DNA from 4 places in the Streptomonospora arabica genome. Region 3 is predicted to be linked to each of the others. Evidence: predicted binding sites of a transcription regulator. Region 3 holds the regulator's gene; each other region holds the start of a gene.
What was found. The regulator HrcA, encoded in region 3, represses chaperone genes, less so after heat shock. The targets are predictions, from matches to a motif close to TTGGCACTCTCNNNNNGAGAGTGCCAA.
Positions count from the first base shown of each region.

Region 1: the regulator HrcA is predicted to act here: its motif matches at 2,881-2,907, upstream of ABD284_RS07515 (FmdB family zinc ribbon protein).
Region 2: the regulator HrcA is predicted to act here: its motif matches at 2,962-2,988, upstream of groL (chaperonin GroEL).
Region 4: the regulator HrcA is predicted to act here: its motif matches at 2,735-2,761, upstream of groES (co-chaperone GroES).

Region 1 is NZ_BAAAQI010000003.1:310,938-315,930, reverse strand. It holds gene ABD284_RS07525 (D-alanyl-D-alanine carboxypeptidase family protein) at 1-512, shown strand, start outside; partial or broken gene ABD284_RS25745 (transposase) at 692-1,162, opposite strand; gene ABD284_RS07520 (SAF domain-containing protein) at 1,319-1,963, opposite strand; gene ABD284_RS07515 (FmdB family zinc ribbon protein) at 2,464-2,868, opposite strand; gene ABD284_RS07510 (5-formyltetrahydrofolate cyclo-ligase) at 3,045-3,605, opposite strand; gene galU (UTP--glucose-1-phosphate uridylyltransferase GalU) at 3,791-4,720, shown strand; gene glp (molybdotransferase-like divisome protein Glp) at 4,787-4,993, shown strand, end outside.
Region 2 is NZ_BAAAQI010000005.1:153,164-158,156, forward strand. It holds gene ABD284_RS10885 (alpha,alpha-trehalose-phosphate synthase (UDP-forming)) at 1-668, opposite strand, end outside; SAM riboswitch class I at 1,013-1,155, shown strand; gene thrC (threonine synthase) at 1,168-2,433, shown strand; gene ABD284_RS10895 (MoaD/ThiS family protein) at 2,494-2,772, shown strand; gene groL (chaperonin GroEL) at 3,116-4,747, shown strand.
Region 3 is NZ_BAAAQI010000001.1:597,405-602,397, forward strand. It holds gene ABD284_RS02590 (16S rRNA (uracil(1498)-N(3))-methyltransferase) at 9-794, opposite strand; gene dnaJ (molecular chaperone DnaJ) at 940-2,091, opposite strand; gene hrcA (heat-inducible transcriptional repressor HrcA) at 2,092-3,105, opposite strand; gene ABD284_RS02605 (DUF3097 domain-containing protein) at 3,271-4,119, shown strand; gene ABD284_RS02610 (DUF4870 domain-containing protein) at 4,220-4,993, shown strand, end outside.
Region 4 is NZ_BAAAQI010000005.1:289,544-294,536, reverse strand. It holds gene ABD284_RS11495 (sigma-70 family RNA polymerase sigma factor) at 1-356, opposite strand, end outside; gene groL (chaperonin GroEL) at 604-2,217, opposite strand; gene groES (co-chaperone GroES) at 2,318-2,629, opposite strand; gene ABD284_RS11480 (class I SAM-dependent methyltransferase) at 2,844-4,166, shown strand; gene ABD284_RS11475 (apolipoprotein A-IV repeat region-like domain-containing protein) at 4,516-4,993, shown strand, end outside.

The sequences.
Region 1 (4,993 bases), on a different contig from region 3:
AGTCCAAGGACAGCACGCAGGAGCTGACCAAGGAGCTCAAGGACCGCGGACTCGACCCCGAGGCCTACTTCGCCGGCGCCGAGTGCGACCCCTCGATCGCCGACAACGCCGACGGCTACCCCAACGGGCTGCTGCCGCAGAACAGCCTGTGCAAGCTGCACACGGACGGCGAGTTCCTGCGGGCCGACGCCGCGATCGACTTTCTGAAGATGAACCAGGCCTACACCGAGCGGTTCGGCGAGGGCATGTGCCTGACCAGCTCCTATCGCGACCTGTCCAACCAGCAGCGCCTCTACGCCACCAAGCCGCCCGGCATGGCCGCGGTACCCGGCACCAGCAACCACGGCTGGGGACTGGCCGTCGACCTGTGCGGCGGTGTGCAGTCCCAGGGGAGCGCGCAGTTCAACTGGCTGGAGGCCAACTCCACGAAGTGGAACTGGTTCCACCCGCAGTGGGCGTACTCCAACCCCTTCGAGCCCTGGCACTGGGAGTACGACGCCGAGCACGGCTGAGAGACGGTCGGGTAACCGGGTGACCACACGGTCGGGTCGGCTGGGCGGCTGCTCCAGCGTGCGCTCTGACCAGCCGGCCGTGTGGCCATCAGCCGGATCGTCGCGGTCGTGACCACGGTCGCGGAATCGCCGGTCGGACGCTCGTAATCGCGGGCCGGGCGCCGGTTGCGCACCGGTCGGCCGAAGGTCCGCTCGACCACCCGCCTGCGCGGCAGCACCTGGAACCCCGTCGCGTCGTCGCTGCGGCGGACGATCTCCACGACCGACCGGAACCTCTCCGAGGCCCAGGCCGGCGGCCGGTTGCCGACCCGGTCGGCGTAGCCGGCATCGGCCCGGACCAGGCCGATGGACGGGAAGGCCGCGGCCGGCCGCTCCAGCACGCGGCGCCCGCCGGGACGGTCCTCCGAGGCGGAGGTCACCGCGACCACGAGGGCCGGCCCGAGCGTGTCGGTGATCAGGTGGCGCTTGCGGCCGGTGGTCCTCTTGCCCGCGTCGAATCCGCGCTCGGCACCGCCTTCGCCGGACTTGACCGACCGGGCGTCGGGTACCGCGGTCCAGCGGACGGCCGCACGCCGCCGGACAGGCCGGTCAGCGGTGTGCCGAGCGTCGGGGAACGGGGCCGCCGGGTCGGCGACGACCGCGCCGTTCACGACCTCCGCCGCCGGGCCCACCGGGCTTCTCCGCAGCAGGAACGCCGGAAGCCGCCCCTACCCCGCCCCCGCTAGGGACGTCCGGGCCGTCGCGTGGCCGGTCTCGGGCGGCCGCGCGGTGCCCCGGGGCGAACAGGCACAAGGTGCTGACATGGATCATCTTCGGAGGGTGATCGACAGGTGCGATGTGCCCGCGTGCCCTGCGAGGGCGCGCGCCTCGGCCGGGCGCACGGCCAGCACGAGCAGCGGGCCGGCCGACTCGGCGCCCGAAGCCCCGGCCTCCTCGACGGCGACCACCGGGCGGTCCTCGACGACGGTCCGCGCGGGCGGCGCCTCGCCGCCGAGGGGCGCGGCGCCGCCGCCCGCGGCCGCCAGCACGTCGACCCTGCTGCCCGGGTGCACCAGGCCGTCGGGGAGCGTGCCGGTCGGCCGCACCGGGGCCGCCACCAGACCCGGGTCACGCCCGTGTGCGGGAGGCCCGGCGATGCGCGCGCGGGTGAGGACCTCGCCGCGGGTGACGGGGCCGGTGAGCGAGCGCCCGAGCGGGTCGTCGTGCGGGCGCAGCGCGTGCTCGGGCACCGCCGCCGGCGGCAGGGCCCGCACTGCGAGGTCGCCGGGCGCCAAGGGGGAGAGCGCGTCGAGCCGCCGTGCGGCCACGAGCACCTCGGTGGCGGGTGCCGGCGGCGGCCGCAGCAGCAGCACTGCGCCTGTCAGCGCGAGCGCGGCGCAGAGAGCGCCCAGGGGTCGGCGCAGGCGGGCGAGCGCGCGCAGCGGTGCGCTCGCGGATCCGCGCCCGCTCACCGCGCCGCCCCTGCGGGCGAGGGCACGGAGCCGGGCGGGCAGGGATGCGGAGCGAGCGGGGGCGGGACCACTTGGGGGTCCGGGACCGGAGTGCGGGCGGAGCGTGCGGTGAACACAACGGCGGCGTGCATGTCCGTACGGTAGGCCGCCGGTCGCCGACCGTGCCGCCGCCGTCCACAGGCGCCGCGGGTGGGTTTGCGCCAGGGGGCCCGGGCGCCGCGGTCGGCGTCCATGTTCCCGGCCGGGAGCGGGGCGGGGCCGCTCGGGCCGTCGCCGCCCTCGCGGCCTCGGCGGCCCCGGAGCGCACGAGCGGCGTGTGCGGCGGTCGGGCGGCGCTACCGCGGACGGGAACGGCCGCGCGGCGTCCTCGCCGCCGGCCGGCCGTCCTTCGGGACCCCGGCGACGGGCGGGAGCGCGTATGACCGGCCGCGGCGGAACCGCCCGCCGGCCGCGCCGGAATCAGCCGGGCGCCGGAGGCCGGGCGGGTGCAGGGACCCGCCTCAGCTGCTCGCGGAGGTGGAGGAGGCGCCGGATCCGGCGGGGGCCTTGCTCTCCTTGGCGCCGGAGCCGGAGGAGTCCGACTTCGCCGAGGAGGAGTCCGATCCGGACGACGATCCGGAGGACGAACCGGAGTCCGATCCGGAGGGCGCCGACTCGCTCTTCGCGGTGGCGCCGGACTCGCCGTTCGCGCTCGCGCCGGAGGCCGCCGTGGACGACCGGTCCGGGGAGGCGCTGCTGTCGGTGCGGTAGAAGCCCGATCCCTTGAAGACGATGCCCACCGCTGAGTACACCTTGCGCAGCCGGCCCTGGCACTCGGGGCAGACGGTGAGCGAGTCGTCGCTGAAGCTCTGCACGACCTCCATCTGGGAGCCGCACTCGGTGCATGCGTACTGGTACGTCGGCACTGGGTCCTCCTATTGGCACTCTCACCCGTCGACTGCCAAATATTACGCGGTCCGGCAGCACAGCCGCGACATCGGGGGTGCGGCGCCGTCGAGATCGCCTGCGATCACGCTGCCGTCATGCTCGAACGCCGCGGGCCCGGCGGGTGTTCCCCCAGTACAGGCGGACGCGTCCGCCGTCAGGCCGCCGGCAGCAGGCGCATCCCCCCGCTCGGCGTCACCACCCCGTCCACCGGCCGGTCGTGCGGCTCGGCCGGGACCGACTCCACCAGCTCTGTGTCGTAAATCACCGCCAGCGTGCGGGTGTGCGGACCCACCCGGGCCAGCGCCCGGTCGTAGCACCCGGCGCCCCGCCCCAACCGCAGCCCGCGGCCGTCCACCGCCAGCGCCGGGCACACGACCGCCGCCGCCCGGCGCACCGCATCGGGCCCGTAGCGGCGCCCCGTCGGTTCCAGCAGCCCGTACCGCGCCTCGGCCAGGCTGTCGGGCCCGTCGTAGGCGGCCCAGTCGAGCTCGCCGCTGTCGAGGAACACCGGCAGAAGTACGTAGGTGCCGCGCTTCCACAGCGCCGCGATCAGCTTGCGGGTGTCGGGCTCGGTACCCACCGCGTAGTAGGCGGCCACCGTCCCGCCCGTCGTGAGCAGCGGCTCCGCCGCCAGCGCGTCGCGGATCGCCGACCCGGCCGCGCTCCGCTCGTACTCGGGCATGGACCGCCGCGCCGCGGCGATCCGCCGGCGCATCTCCTGCTTGGTCTCCTGTGCGCTCACGAGACAGCAGTCTCCCAGCTCGTGCGGTCGGCGGTGGCGCCCGGGAGCGCCCGGCCGCCACCGCCGCCGACACGGGCTCCGGCGCCTCCGGCCGTTCGGCCGCACAGGCCCACGCGTGCCGGACGCCGCGCACCCGGGCGGTGTCCTAAAGTGCCGACATGACAGATACAGAACGCCGCCCCGGCGTCGCGAAGGCCGTCGTGCCCGCGGCCGGACTGGGCACCCGGTTCCTCCCGGCCACCAAGGCGACACCCAAGGAGATGCTGCCCATCGTCGACAAACCGGCGATCCAGTACGTCGTCGAGGAGGCCGTCGCCGCCGGACTCGACGACGTACTGATGGTCACCGGCCGCTCCAAGCGCTCGATCGAGGACCATTTCGACCGCGCCTACGAGCTGGAGGAGGCGCTGCGGGCCAAGAGCGACACCCAGCGGCTGCACGCCGTGCGCGAGTCCAGCGAGCTGGCGCAGGTCCACTACGTCCGCCAGGGCGAGCCCCGCGGCCTGGGCCACGCCGTGCTGTGCGCCTCCGCCCACGTCGGCGACGAGCCGTTCGCGGTGCTGCTCGGCGACGACCTCATCGGCCCCCGCGAGGCCCTGCTGCGGCGCATGATCCAGGTCCGCGAGACTTACGGGGGCAGCGTCGTCGCCCTCATGGAGGTCGAGCCCGAGCAGGTCTCCCTCTACGGCTGCGCCGCCATCGAGCCCACCGGCGAGGACGACGTCGTCACCGTCACCGACCTCGTCGAGAAGCCGGCCGCCGACCAGGCGCCCAGCCGCTGGGCGATCATCGGCCGCTACATCTGCGACCCCGCCGTCTTCGACGTGCTGCGCGAGACCCCTCCCGGCCGCGGCGGCGAGATCCAGCTGACCGACGCGCTGCTGGAGCTCGCCCAGCGCAAGCCCGCCGACGGCGGCCCCGTGCACGGCGTGCTCTTCCGCGGTCAGCGCTACGACACCGGCAACAAGGCCGACTACCTGCGCACTGTGGTGGAATTCGCATGTGAGCGCCCGGACCTGGCCGCGGACCTGCTGCCGTGGCTGCGCGACTTCGTCGACCGGCACACCGCCGCCGGCGGCGACTCCTGAACACGCCTCCACCGCCTCCGCCCCCAGCACGCCCGAGGGCGGCCCAGCCGATCAGTGGGTGAGGAAATGAAGACCGTCGAGCAGCACATCCGCGACGTCCTGGACCTGGTCGAGCCGCTCGAACCCATCGAGCTGGACCTGCTGCGCGCCCACGGCGGCGTGCTCGCCGAGGCCGTATCCTCCGCCGTCTCACTGCCCCAGTTCGACAACTCCTCCATGGACGGCTACGCGGTCGCCGCCGACGACCTCGCCGGCGCCTCCGCGCAGGAGCCG
Region 2 (4,993 bases), on a different contig from region 3:
TGCAGGAACGCCTCGGCCCAGCGGCGGCTGAGGAAGCCGAGGTGGTCGGCGCCGAGCATGCCCTCCAGCAGCTCGCGGCCGACCTCGCCGGGCAGCATGCCGAAGTACTCCGGGGGCGCCCACGGGGTGTGCGAGAAGTGGGTGATGCGCAGGTCGGGGCGGCGCTGGCGGAGCATGCGGGGCACCAGGGCCAGGTGGTAGTCCTGCACTGCCACGCGGGCGTTGTCGGCGGAGCCGGTCAGCAGCGCTTCGGCGAAGGCGGCGTTGTAGGAGCGGAAGCCCTCCCACTGGGCGCGGAACGCGGCGTCGAAGCGCGGCTTGTTGGGGGTGTCGTAGAGCATGTGGTGCACGAACCACAGCGTCGAGTTGGCCACGCGGGTGTAGGCGTCGGTGAAGGTGTCCGGCGGGATGTCGAGCATGCGCACGCGCATGCCGCCCAAATCGAAGCCGGCCAGGTCGAGCCGCGCCTCGGGAGCCCGGGCGGCGGCCGTGCGGTCCGCCTCGGACAGGGCGGCGCACACCCACAGCGTGTCGGTCGTCTCCGCGACCGAGCTCAGCCCGGACACCAGGCCGCCCCCGCCGCGCCGGTAGTCGAGGGAGCCGTCTTCGCCGATCGAGAAGGACACCGGTCCCCTGTTGGAAGCCACGAGGATCTGCGCCTTGTCCACCTGATCGTCCACCTCTCACCTGTCACCGTGAATCGCGCCCGACGTCTCATTGCACTACACCGGTACCGCTGACAACAGGGCCCGCTGCGCGAAGGTGTCATAGGTCTCGCCTGCCCGGGCCCCGCGCAAACCCGCCGGTTCCCCGCGGTCCCGGGGGAGAGCGCGCCGAATCCGGCCCCGGCGGCGCGGCGCCGCAGGTACGGGCGCCACTACCCCGGCGCAGCGGCGTCAGGCGTGTTACCCGGATCACTCTCCATGGAAATTCGGACGAAACGTGAGCTACAGTGGCGTGCGGATTCCGCTGCGCCCCCAGTGCCCAACTGCGGATCCCGACAACTTCATATTGCTCATCCAGAGGGGTGGAGGGACCGGCCCTGCGAAGCCCCGGCAACCATCTCGGTTTGCGCTACTCGCGATCCTGCGAGGCGGCCGAGGCAGGTGCCAACTCCGGCCTGGGGCCAGATCGGTCAGCCAGGAAAGATGAGGGGAGACGCCTCGCATGGCGATTACCGCCACGGAAACGGACACGCCCTCCGCCCGCGCCTTCGGCCCCGCCGCCGCGCTGTCCTGCCGCGAATGCGGCGAACGCTACGACCTCGCGCCCCGCTTCGCCTGCGAGTTCTGTTTCGGGCCTCTTGAGGTGGCCTACGAGTTCGGCGAGGTCACCCGCGAGGCCATCGCACGCGGTCCGAACAACGTCTGGCGCTACGCCGGCCTTCTCCCGGTGCCGGGCAACGTCGCCGAGCTGCCGAACATGAACCCCGGACTGACGCCGCTGGTGCGCGCCGACCGGCTGGCCGCCGAGCTGGGGATGCGCTCACTGCACGTCAAGGACGACTCCGCCAACCCCACCCACTCCTTCAAGGACCGGGTGGTGGCCATGGCCGTCGAGGCCGCCCGCACCTTCGGATTCCGCACCCTCTCCTGCTCCTCCACCGGCAACCTGGCCGGCGCCGTGGGCGCCGCCTCGGCCCGCGCCGGGTTCCGCTCCTGCGTGTTCATCCCCGCGGGCCTGGAAGAGGGCAAGGTCGTCATGGCGGCCGTCTACGGCGGCAAGGTCGTGGCCATCGACGGCACCTACGACGACGTGAACCGCTTCTGCTCGGAGCTGATCGGCGACCCGGCCGGCGAGGACTGGGGCTTCGTCAACGTCAACCTGCGGCCCTACTACGCCGAGGGCTCCAAGACCCTGGCCTACGAGATCGCCGAGCAGCTGGGCTGGCGCCTGCCCGAGCAGATCATCATCCCCATCGCCTCGGGCTCCCAGCTCACCAAGATCGACAAGGGCTTCCGCGAGCTGATCGAGCTTGGCCTGGTCGAGGACCGCCCCTACAAGGTCTTCGGCGCCCAGGCCACGGGCTGCTCACCGGTGGCCGCCGCCTACGAGCAGGGCCACGACGTCATCCAGCCGGTCAAGCCCGACACCATCGCCAAGTCGCTGGCGATCGGCAACCCCGCCGACGGCCCCTACGTCCTCGACGTCTGCCGGCGCACCGGCGGCGCGGTCGCCCGCGTCGACGACGCGGCGGTGGTCGACTCCATCTCGCTGCTCGCCCGCACCGAGGGCGTGTTCGCCGAGACCGCCGGCGGTGTCACCACCGGCGTGCTGCGCAAGCTGCTGGACGAGGGCACCCTCGACCCCCAAGCCGAGACCGTCGTGCTCAACACCGGCGACGGCCTGAAGACCCTGAACGCCGTCGAGGCCGGGGTCACCGCGACCATCAAGCCCTCCCTGGACGTGTTCAAGGAGGCCGGGCTGCTCTAGAGCGCCCGGACAACCCCCGCAACCGCCGGCCGGCGAGCGAGTCAAGGAGTTACCGCAGTCATGAGCGTCAGTGTCCGCGTCCCGACCATCCTGCGCACCTACACCAAGGACGAGGCCGAGGTCAGCGCCGAAGGCGAGACCGTGCAGGCCGTGCTGTCCGACCTGGAGGCCAAGTACCCCGGCATCAAGGCGCGCATCGTCGACGACGCCGGGAAGATCCGCCGCTTCGTCAACGTCTACGTCGGCGACGAGGACGTGCGGTTCGCCCAGGGCCTGGACACCCCGACCGCATCGGGCACCCAGGTCTCGATCATCCCGGCCGTGGCCGGAGGCTGCTGACCCCGGGCCTTCCCGGCGCGCCCGGCCGGATCCGGCCGGGCGCCCAGCCCGCGCCCCGCCGCCCCCGAGGGCGGGGCGCGGGCTTTTCCGCTTCCGGCCGCGAGGCGTCATTGACCTGCGGGTAACGCCGTGGCGAAGTCTGGTTAGGGCATTTGCACTCGCCTAGGGGGAGTGCTAATAATGGGGTCGCTGGCACTCTGACAAGCTGAGTGCTAAACCCTGGTTCGAGGCGATGAGGCCGAGGTCCCCGGCAGAGGGGTTGCCGGAAGCACCGCGGCCGTCCGTCGCGGGCGTCGGCTCGTACCTTCGCGTATCAGCCCGGTCTCGGGAGGACAAGAAGTCTATGGCAGCCAAACTGATCGCGTTCGACGAGGAGGCCCGCCGCGGCCTTGAGCGCGGCATGAACCAGCTCGCTGACGCTGTGAAGGTGACGCTCGGCCCCAAGGGCCGCAACGTCGTGCTGGAGAAGAAGTGGGGCGCCCCCACCATCACCAACGACGGCGTCTCCATCGCCAAGGAGATCGAGCTCGAGGACCCGTGGGAGAAGATCGGCGCCGAGCTCGTCAAGGAGGTCGCCAAGAAGACCGACGACGTCGCCGGTGACGGCACCACCACCGCCACCGTGCTCGCGCAGGCCATGGTGCGCGAGGGCCTGCGCAACGTCGCGGCGGGCGCCAGCCCGGTCGGCCTGAAGCGCGGCATCGAGTCCGCCGTCTCCCGCATCAGCGAGGAGCTGGCCAACCTGTCCAAGGAGGTCGAGACCAAGGAGCAGATCGCCTCCACCGCCTCGATCTCGGCCGGCGGCGACGTCCAGATCGGCGACGCCATCGCCGAGGCCATGGACAAGGTCGGCAAGGAAGGCGTCATCACCGTCGAGGAGGGGCAGACCTTCGGGCTGGAGCTGGAGCTCGCCGAGGGCATGCGCTTCGACAAGGGCTACATCTCGCCCTACTTCGCCACCGACCTGGAGCGCATGGAGACGGTGCTTGAGGACCCCTACATCCTCATCGCCAACCAGAAGATCTCCAACAACAACGAGTTCCTGCCGGTCGTCGAGAAGGTCCTGCAGGCGGGCCGTCCGCTGATGATCATCGCGGAGGACCTTGAGGGCGGCGCGCTGCAGACGCTGATCGTCAACAAGATCCGCGGCAACTTCAAGTCCGTCGCCGTCAAGGCCCCGGGCTTCGGCGACCGCCGCAAGGCCCAGCTCGAGGACATCGCGGTCCTGACCGGCGGCCAGGTCATCACCGAAGAGGTGGGCCTGAAGCTGGAGAACACCGAGCTGGACATGCTCGGCCGCGCCCGCAAGGTCGTGGTCACCAAGGACGAGACCACCATCGTGGACGGCTCCGGTGAGGCCTCCAACATCTCCGGCCGGGTCAACGAGATCCGCAACGAGATCGAGCGCACCGACTCCGACTACGACCGCGAGAAGCTGCAGGAGCGCCTGGCCCGCCTGGCCGGCGGTGTCGCGGTCATCAAGGCCGGTGCCGCCACCGAGGTGGAGCTCAAGGAGCGCAAGCACCGCATCGAGGACGCGGTGCGCAACGCCAAGGCGGCCGTCGAGGAGGGCATCCTGCCCGGCGGTGGTGTGGCCCTGCTCCAGGCCGGCGTCCCGGTCTTCGAGAAGCTGGACCTGCAGGGCGACGAGTCCATCGGCGCCGACATCGTCCGCCGGGCGATCGAGGAGCCGCTGAAGCAGATCGCGATCAACTCCGGCCTTGAGGGCGGGGTCGTCGCGGAGAAGGTGAAGAACATGGAGGCCGGCGTCGGGCTGAACGCCGCCACGGGCGAGTACACCGACCTGTTCAAGGACGGCGTCATCGACCCGACCAAGGTCACCCGCTCCGCGCTGCAGAACGCGGCGTCCATCGCCGGTCTGTTCCTGACGACCGAGGCCGTCATCGCCGAGAAGCCGGAGAAGGCGGGCGCCGCTGCGCCCGACGCCGGCGGCATGGGCGGCATGGACTTCTAAGGCCTCTCGGCCCGAGGTCGGCGAGTCCGGTACGCGAACTCAGCCACCTGCGACGAACGGGCGGTCCCCACTGCGGGGGCCGCCCGATTCGCGTTCACGGTCCGATCGCGCCATCGCGGCCGCTGCACCGTGTCGGCCCGGTCGGCCGGTGGTAGCGTCTTTCCCGCCTCCGCGGTGCGCGGGCGCAGCTCCGCCCGGGTCCGCACGCCGGTGCGCGAGCGTGCCGCGCCGCCGCGGAGCAGGCGG
Region 3 (4,993 bases):
CGGCGGATTCACCACCGCCCGCAGCGCGCCTGGAGCACAGAGAGCGCGGCCACGCCGGCGGTGGACGTGCGCAGCACCGTCGGGCCCAGCAGGGCGCGCACCGCGCCCGCTGTCTCCAGCGCGCCCAGCTCGCTTTCGGAGAATCCGCCTTCGGGGCCGACCACCAGCACGATCCCGTCCTCGTCGGCGGGCCCCGCCCCCGCGCCGGCCGCGGGCGGCTCGGGTGCCGTCAGGCGCTCGGGCAGCGGCAGCGCCGAGAGGCGGACCCCGGCGTCCTCGTGCAGCACGACAGCGACGCCGGCCGCGGCGACCCGTGCGCAGGCCTCGCCGATTCCGGCCTGCTCGGTGACCTCGGGGATCCGGCTGCGCCGCGACTGCTTGGCGGCCTCGCGCGCGGCGGCGCGCCACTTGGCCAGCGACTTGGCCGCCCGCTCGGGCTTCCAGCGGGTGATGCACCGCTCGGCCGCCCAGGGCACGATGCGGTCGACGCCCGCCTCGGTCATGACCTCCACCGCCAGCTCGCCGCGGTCGCCCTTGGGCAGCGCCTGGACCACGGTCAGGTGCGGGCGGGGCGGCGGGTCGACGCCGCGCTCCTCGACCGCGCAGACCACGCGGTCCCCGCCGGCTTCGAGCACCCGGCAGCGCGCGCGGGTCCCGGCGCCGTCGACCAGGTGCAGGGTCTCGCCCACGGCGACCCGCCGCACCGTCGCGGCGTGCCGGCCCTCGGGGCCGGACAGCACCACGGTGCCGCCGTCGAGCCGGCCGGGTTCGCACAAGAAGACCGGAGGTGTCACACCTCACCCCAATTCCAGGGCCGGGCGCGGGCGCCCGGCACGACGGCCGGCCACAGACGCGGGCCGGCTCCGTGCGTGCGAGCACGCGGAGCCGGCCCGTGTCCGAGCGCCCGGCGGACGATCCGCTAAGGCCGCGGCCGAGGCCTCAGCGCGCCCCGAAGGCGTCGCGCAGCCGCGAGAACAGGCCGCCGTGGCCCGGGCTGAACTTGCCCGGAGGCTGGTCCTCGCCGCGCAGCTCGGCGAACTTGCGCAGCAGTGCCTCCTGCTCCTCGTCCAGCTTGGCGGGGGTCTCGACGTCGACCTGGATCATCAGGTCGCCGCGCCCCGCGCCGTCGAGGTGGCGGCTGCCACGCCCCTGCAGCGTGATGACGTGGCCGGAGCCGGTGCCGGGCCGCAGGTCGATCTCCTCGGTGCCGTCGAGCGTCTCGAAGGTGAACGAGGCGCCCAGCGCGGCGGCGGTCATCGGCACGGTTATGGTGCAGTGCAGGTCGTCGCCGCGCCGCTCGAAGGTCGGGTGCGGGCGCTGCACGATCTCCAGGAAGATGTCGCCGCGCGGGCCGCCGTTGGGGCCGACCTCGCCCTCGCCGGCCAGCTGGATCTGGGTGCCGTCCTCGACGCCCGCGGGGATCTGCACCTTGCGGGTGACCTTCTCGCGCACGCGGCCCTCGCCGGCGCAGTCGGCGCAGGGATCGGTGATGACCGAGCCCTGCCCGGAGCACTGCGGGCACGGCCGCGTGGTCATGACCTGGCCCAGGAACGACCGCGCGACCTGCGAGACCTCACCGCGCCCCTGGCACATGTCGCAGGTCTGGCGGTGGGTGCCCTTGGCCGTGCCCTCGCCCTGGCAGGTGTTGCACAGCACCGCCGTGGGGAAGGTGACGTCCTTGGTCACACCGAACGCGGTCTCGGAGAGGTCCAGCTCGATGCGGACCTTGATGCTGCGCCCGCGCCGCGCCCGGTCGCGGGGGCTGCGCCCGCCTCCGGGCTGGCCGCCGCCGAAGAACGCGTTCATGATGTCGTCGAAGGGGAAGCCGCCCGCGCCGAAGCCGCCGGCCCCCGCTCCGCCCCCTCCGCCGGAGGGCGCGAAGGGATCGGCGCCCATGTCGAACATCCGGCGCTTGCTGTCGTCGGAGAGGACCTCGTAGGCCTGGGTCACTTCCTTGAAGCGATCCTGCGTGGCCGGGTCCGGGTTGACGTCCGGGTGGAGTTCGCGGGCGAGCCGCCGATACGCCTTCTTGATCTCGTCCTTGGATGCGTCGCGCCGCACCCCGAGGATCTCGTAGTAGTCTCTCGCCACTTACTGCCCCGCAAGTATCTGTCCGAGGTACCGAGCCACAGCGCGTACCGCTCCCATCGTTCCTGGGTAGTCCATCCGAGTGGGGCCGACCACACCGATCTTGGCCAGAGGCTGATCGCCGATCCCGTAACCGGCCGAGACGATCGATGTGGATCTCAGACCCTCGTGAGAGTTCTCGGCGCCGATGCGCACCGTCAGCATGGAAGGGTCGCCCGCCTCTCCCAGCAAACGGAGCAGCACGACGTTTTCTTCCAAAGCCTCGAGTACGTCCCGCAGGCTAGCCGACAAATCCATCGCGGCGAGATTCGCCGTACCACCGAGGACGATCTTCTCGTCGTGGCGCTCGACGAGGCTCTCCAGCAGAACCGACAGCACGGCCGCGGCAAGGGCGCGGTCGTCCGGCGGCAGCTGGCCGGGCAGATCCTCCACGGCACTGGGGACCTCGGTGAGCCACGTGCCCACCAGAGCCCGGTTGAGCATCTGCCGGAGGCTGTCCACAGCGTCCTCGCTGACCGCCTCCAGACCGTCTATGACCCGCTGCTCGACGCGGCCGGTGTCGGTGATGAGGACCATCATCACGCGCTGCTGGCCCAGCGGGACCAGCTCCACGTGCTGCACCGACGACCGCGTGAGCGACGGGTACTGTACCACCGCCACCTGGCGTGTGAGCTGGGCCAGCAGGCGCACCGTGCGCCCCACGATCTCGTCGAGGTCGACCGCGCCGCCGAGGAAGGTCTCGATGGCGCGCCGCTCGGCTCCGGAGAGCGGCTTCACGGTGGACAGCCGGTCCACGAACAGCCGGTAGCCCTTGTCCGTGGGGACCCGCCCGGCGCTCGTGTGCGGCTGGGCGATGTAGCCGTCCTCCTCCAGGGCCACCATGTCGTTGCGGATGGTAGCGGGGGAAACACCGAGGGTATGCCGGTCCGACAGCGCCTTGGACCCCACGGGCTCGTTCGTGGACACGTAATCCTCGACGATCGCACGCAGAACCGCCAGCTTCCGCTCGTCGAGCACGTGCTCACCTCCTGGCACTCCATGGTCCTAAGTGCTAATTCTATGCCGTCGTGCAAGGTCGGATCGAAAACGGGCCGCCGGATCCCGCCGCACGGCGGCGCGTCGCCTCCGACCGGCCCCCGCGCCGCCCAGCGCGGCGGCGCGACCGCGGATACAATCCCCGCCGTGCACACCAACTCCGACAGCTCGGGCAAGAGGTACGGCCCAGACGTCCTGGCGGGCGAGTGGCGCCTGCCGCGCAAGGGCGCCGTCGCCGAGGTCGCGCTGGAGCAGGGGATCGTCCTGGAGTCGGCCGACGAGGGGTTCTGCGGCGCCGTCGTGGGATGGGACAAGCGGACCGTGACCCTGGAGGACCGGCACGGCCGCCACCGCGTCTTCGACCTCGAACCCGCGGCCTTCCTCCTCGACGGCCGCCCCGTGACCGCGGTACGGCCCGCCGCGGAGCCCTCGGGCCCGGCCCGCAGCGCCTCCGGGTCGATCGCCGTGCGGAGCGCGCGCTCGCGGGTGGCCAGGCAGAGCCGCATCTACGTCGAAGGCGTCCACGACGCCGAGCTCGTCGAGAAGATCTGGGGGCACGACCTGCGCGTGGAGGGCGTGGTCGTGGAGTACCTCGAAGGCGTCGACCACCTGCCCGCGATCGTGGCCGACTTCGGCCCGGAGCCGGGTCGGCGGCTGGGCGTCCTGGTGGACCACCTGGTGCCGGGCTCGAAGGAGAGCCGCATCGCCGAGCAGGTCGCCTCGCCCGACGTGCTGGTCACCGGCCACCCCTTCATCGACATCTGGCAGGCGGTCAAGCCGTCCGTGCTGGGGTTCTCCGCGTGGCCGCGGGTGCCGCGCGGCGTATCGTGGAAGGAGGGGGTCCTGCGGGCACTGGGCAGCGACGAGGAGCCCGGTGAGGCCTGGCGCCGGATCCTGGGGTCGGTGCGCAGCTACGCCGACCTCGAACCGGAGCTGCTGGGCCGCGTCGAAGAGCTCATCGACTTCGTCACCGCGGCGCACGGGGTGCAAGACTAAGACGTGTCCGGGCGTACCGCGCGCGAGGGGTGCGCGGTGGCCTGACGGGGCACCTGATGGCACTATCGGCCCAACGCAATCGGCACAGCCAAGGGACAAGATGAGCGAGACCCCGCCCAACCGACCACAGCCCCAGGAGGGGCCCTCCGGTGACCAGTCGGCACCAGGCCGCGCTCCCTCTGGCGGGCAGCCCGGCCAGGGGCAGGCGGGCACCGGCGAGCAGCCCGGCTACGGGCAGCCCGAGTACGGCCAACCCAGCGGGGGGCAGCCCGCCTACGGTCAGCCCGAATACGGACAACCCGGCGCCGCGCAGCCGGACTACGGCCAACCCAGCGGCGGACAGCCCGGATACGGGCAGCCCAGCGGCGGACAGCCGGGCTATGCTCAGCCCGGATACGGGCAGCCCAGCGGCGGACAGCCCGGCTACGGACAACCCGGATACGGCCAGCCCAGCGGCGGACAGCCCGGCTACGGACAACCCGGATACGGCGAGCAGCCCTACCAGCAGCAGGCCCCCGGATACCCGCAGCCGCAGCAGCCCCAGCCGGGATACGGGACGGCGCCGGGCCAGCAGCAACCGGGTTACGGCCAGCCGCAACCCGGCCATCCCCAGGCGCCCTACCAACAGCCCCAGCCCGGTTACCAGCAGCCGCAGCAGCCCGGGTACGGGCCGCAGCCGGGCGCGCCGCAGCAGCAGGGCTACGAGCAGCAGCCGGGCGCCTTCCCCGGCGGCCCGCCCCCGGGGCAGCAGGGCTACCCCCAGCAGGGCTTCCCCCAGCAGCCCGGCTACGCTCCGGGCCGACCGCACCGGCCCGACGCCTCCGACGACGCCACCTGGGCGATGATCGCCCACCTCTCCGGCGTCATCCTGTCG
Region 4 (4,993 bases), on a different contig from region 3:
ACGTCGGCGCGGGTGGAGCGGCGCAGCGCGTCGGCGACCTTGTTCGAGGCGATCTTGAAGACGAACGCCGCGAAGGGGCGCCCCTTGTCCTCGTAGCGCGGCAGCGCGGCGAGCAGCGCGATGCACACCTCCTGGGCGACGTCGTCGGAGTGGTGGACGTAGCCCGAGACACGCGAGAGCTTGGCGCGGCAGTAGCGCAGCACCATGGGCCGGACTTCGCGGATGAGAGAGTCCACCGCGCCGTCGTCGCCCTGGACGGCCAGCGAGGTCAGGTAGTTCAGTTCCGTCTCGTTCGCTCTGCGCAGGGCCTCGGCTCGGCTCGCGAGCGCGCCCCCCGCTGCGCGTAGATCCGCCACGTAACGCATCATGCCCCGCTGTGCGGGTTTACACGTCACCAAGTGCGGCTACAGAATGATCACATTTGGCGGAAAAGCCCGATAAGTGACGCGAGTCCCGTGCTGAAATCCGGGTCGCGATGGTAAAGGGCGACCCCGCGCCCGCAGGTGTGCGGACGCGGGGTCGGGCCGCGGAGAGCCGCCCGCAGGGGCGGTCCGGCGCGGCCGGGGCCGTGCCGTCAGTGCGCCGTCAGGGTGTCGGTCGGCCTCAGTGGCCGTGGCCGTGCCCCTGGCCGCCCTCGGAGTCCTCCTCCTCGGGCTTGTCGACGACGAGCGCCTCGGTCGTCAGCAGCATGCCGGCGATGGAGGCCGCGTTCTGCACCGCGGAGCGGGTGACCTTGACCGGGTCGATGATGCCGGCCGCCATCAGGTCGCCGTAGGCGCCGGTGGAGGCGTTGTAGCCCTGGCCGAACGGCAGCTCGGAGATGCGGTAGGTCACGACGTAGCCCTCGGCGCCGCCGTTCTCGGCGATCCAGCGGGCCGGCTCCACCAGGGAGTCGCGCACGATCTTCACGCCGGTGGCCTCGTCGCCGGTCAGGCCGAGGTCGTCGAGCTGCGCGGCGGCGTGCACCAGGGAGGCGCCGCCGCCGGCGACGATCCCCTCCTCGATCGCGGCGCGGGTGGCCGAGATCGCGTCCTCCAGGCGGTGCTTCTTCTCCTTGAGCTCGACCTCGGTGGCCGCGCCGACGCGCAGCACCGAGACGCCGCCGGCCAGCTTGGCCAGGCGCTCCTGCAGCTTCTCGCGGTCCCAGTCGGAGTCGCTGTTCTCGATCTCCTTGCGGATCTGGGCGACCCGGTCGTCGACCTCGCTCTGCTCGCCCTTGCCGTCGACGATGGTGGTGTCGTCCTTGGTGACGGTCACGCGGCGGGCGCTGCCCAGCACGTCGACGTCGGCGTTCTCCAGGGTCAGGCCGACCTCTTCGGCGATGACCTGGCCGCCGGTCAGGGTCGCGATGTCCTGCAGCATCGCCTTGCGGCGCTCGCCGAAGCCGGGAGCCTTGACCGCGGCGACGTCGAGGGCGCCGCGGATCTTGTTGAGGACCAGCGCGCCCAGCGCGTCGCCCTCGATGTCCTCGGCGATGATCAGCAGCGGCTTCTTGCTCTGGACGACCTTCTCCAGCAGCGGGAGCAGGTCGTTGAGGCTGGAGATCTTGCCCTGGTTGATCAGGATGAGGGCGTCGTCCAGGACCACCTCCTGGCGCTCCTGGTCGGTGACGAAGTAGGGCGAGACGTAGCCCTTGTCGAACTGCATGCCCTCGGTGAAGTCGAGGTCGAGGCCCATGGTGGGGGCCTCCTCGACGGTGATGACGCCGTCCTTGCCGACCTTGTCGAAGGCCTCCGCGATCATGTCGCCGATCTGGGCGTCCTGGGCGGAGTTGGTGGCGACGTAGGCGATGTCCTCGCGCTCGCCGACTTCGCGGGCGCGCTCGCTCAGCAGGTCGGCGACCTTCTGCGCGGCGGCGTCGATGCCCTTCTTGAGCGACATCGGCGAGGCGCCGGCGGCCACGCTGCGCAGGCCCTGGTGGACCAGCGCCTGGGCGAGCACGGTGGCGGTGGTGGTACCGTCGCCGGCCGCGTCGTTGGTCTTGGTCGCGACCTCCTTGACCAGCTGGGCCCCGAGGTTCTCGTAGGGGTCCTCCAGCTCGATCTCACGCGCGACGGTGACGCCGTCGTTCGTGATGGTGGGCGCGCCGAACTTCTTGTCGATGACGACGTTGCGGCCGCGCGGGCCGAGCGTCACCTTCACGGAGTTCGCTAGGCGGTCGACGCCGCGTTCGAGGGCGCGCCGGGCGTCGTCCTCGAATTCCAGGATCTTGGGCATGGTGAGCTTCCTCTATCCGTACGCCTACGGCGGCTAAGGAAAACCGCCCCGCCCGGCAGCGTGCCGGCCGGGGCGGAAAGGTTCGTCGACTGACGAGGGTTTACTTCTCGACGACCGCGAGCAGGTCGCGGGCGGAGAGGACGAGGTACTCCTCGTTGTCGTACTTGACCTCGGTGCCGCCGTACTTGCTGTACAGAACGACGTCGCCGACCTTGACGTCGAGCGGGATGCGGTTCTCGCCCTCGTCGTCCCAGCGGCCGGGGCCGACCGCGAGGACCTCGCCCTCCTGGGGCTTCTCCTTGGCGGTGTCAGGGATGACAAGGCCGGAGGCAGTGGTCTGCTCGGCTTCGAGGGTCTTGACGACGACGCGGTCCTCAAGCGGCTTGAGCACGGTCTTGGTGGCGGTCGACACGGTGGTGACCTCCCCCTTCGGGTTCGAAGATACGAAACTGCATGCTTGGCAAAGGGGCGACCACGGCGGCCTGCCGTCGCGGGTGCCAGACCGGCCTCGTCGCGATTAGCACTCTACCTTGGAGAGTGCCAGTATGGAACATTAGCCGGGCCCATAGGGCGCGTCAAACAACTGGTCACAAGGGAACACCTCAGAGGAACGGTGAACAAACGTGGTGTCCAGCGGGCAAACCGCGCCCGGCGCGGCCAAGGCGTTCGCGAGCCTTCTCACACCGGCGGGGGGCCGCGTGCTCGCGGCCGCCTCCGCGGCTCCCGACGACCCCCTGAAGGCGGCCACCGTCCTGCGCCGGGAGGCCGAAGAGGCGCTGGCCGCGCCCGAGGGGGCGGGCGGGGCCCCCGACGTCTCGCCGGCCGACCTCGCCGGCGCGGCGCTGACCCAGGTGCGGCTGCGCGAGCGGGCGCGGCGGAAGTTCGGCGACCGGGCCCGACGCATGTACTTCACCGGGCCCGGTTTGGAGCAGGCCACCCGCCGGGTGGCCGCCGAGTACCGCGCCCGCCGGCTGGCCGGGGCGCTGGGGCCCGGAGCGCGGGTGGCCGACCTGGGCTGCGGCATCGGCGCCGACGCGGTCGCGATGGCCGAGGCGGGCCTGGAGGTGGAGGCGGTGGAGGCCGACCCGCTGACCGCCGCCGTCGCCGCCGCCAACGCCGCGGAGCTCGCGCCGGCCGGACGGATGCGCGTGCGCGAGGGGGACGCCGCCGCGGTCGACCCCGGCGGCCGCGACGCCGTCTTCTGCGACCCCGCCCGCCGGACGGCACGCGGCCGGGTCTTCGACCCCGACGCCTACTCCCCGTCCTGGGACCGCGTCCTGGATCTCGCCGCGCGTGCGCCGGCCTCCTGTGTGAAGGCCGCGCCCGGCATCCCGCACGAGCGCATCCCCGCAGGGGCCGCGGCCGAGTGGATCTCGGTGGACGGCGAGCTCAAGGAGACCGCGCTGTGGCAGGGCCTCGGCGGGAACTGGTCGCGGCGCGCCACGCTGCTGCGCGGCGACGGCTCGCATCCCGCGGCCCTGACCGCCGACCCCGGCGCCGCACCCGCGCCCGTCGCGCCGCCGGGGCGCTACCTCTACGAGCCCGACAACGCCGTGGTGCGCGCCCACCTCGTGGCCGAGGCCGCCGCCCTGGTCGGCGGCGCGCTGCTGGATCCCGACATCGCCTACATCACCTCCGACCACCTGGTCGCCACACCCCTGTGCCGCGCCTTCGAGGTGCACCGGACGATGCCGTTCTCCCTCAAGCGGCTGCGGGCCGAACTACGGGAAAGAGGGGCGGGAACAGTAACGATTAAGAAACGCGGATCGGCCGTGGAGGTGGACAAACTGCTCCGCGACCTCAGGCCGAGCGGCCCCGAATCCGCCGTCGTGGTGCTGACCCGCGTCGGGGACCGCCCCCTGTGCCTGGTGTGTTCCGAGGTCACAGCTTCACCGCAGACACCGTTCACCGAGCGGACATCGCGGACCTCTCACCACACGGGTGACTAAAGCGCCGATCAGTACTAGCGTGACGCAACAGATCGGTAGGCATCGATCCCCCGCCATTCCGCCCATTTTTGCCAGTTGAACACGGTGAACGAGGCACATGTCGTTAAACTGATCCCCGCTGAATCCCTTCTCCCTGTCCTGGATTCGACCGGCGACGCACCGGGGTGGTCGGCGGCGGCCGATCGGCCCGCTCTCTCCCTATGACACCGGGCGTCACCGCGCGTGGTCACCGCACCCCCGACCGTGACAGCGGCGACGCCCGCCACCGGCGCCGCGCCGGCGACCCAGGAGGACACCGCCCATCCACAGCCGACACGGGTGGGGGCGCCAGATCTTAAGGAGCACCTCGGTGGAACAGACCAACCACAACTTCCTCAACGGGGGAGGTCAGACCGGGATCTCCGACCGCATGCGGGACCTCCTCTCGCGGGCCGCCCAGGACCAGATGTCCGAGCAGAAGTCGCAGGGCGCGGTCAACGAGGAGATGCGCCAGCGCCTGGAAGGCATGGAGTGGCTGCTGCGCGAGTTCCGCGAACGCGAGTTCGCGACGCTCGCGGAGTCGGTCGCCGGCGTCCAGGCGCGGGTCGACGAGCTCTCGTCGCGCCCGCCGGAGTGGGCCGAGACCCTCGCCGAGCACATCGCGCTGGTCGGAGAACGCGTCAAGCCGCTGGCCGAGATGTCCGCGCTGCGGGCGGACATCCGCACCATCACCGGCCACCTCGACACCACACTCTCGCGCCTGCAGGAGCTCGCCGAGAACGGCGAGCAGGCCTCCGGGCGGATCGACGCGCTGACCGAGCGGGTCGAGAAGCTGGCCGCCGGCACCG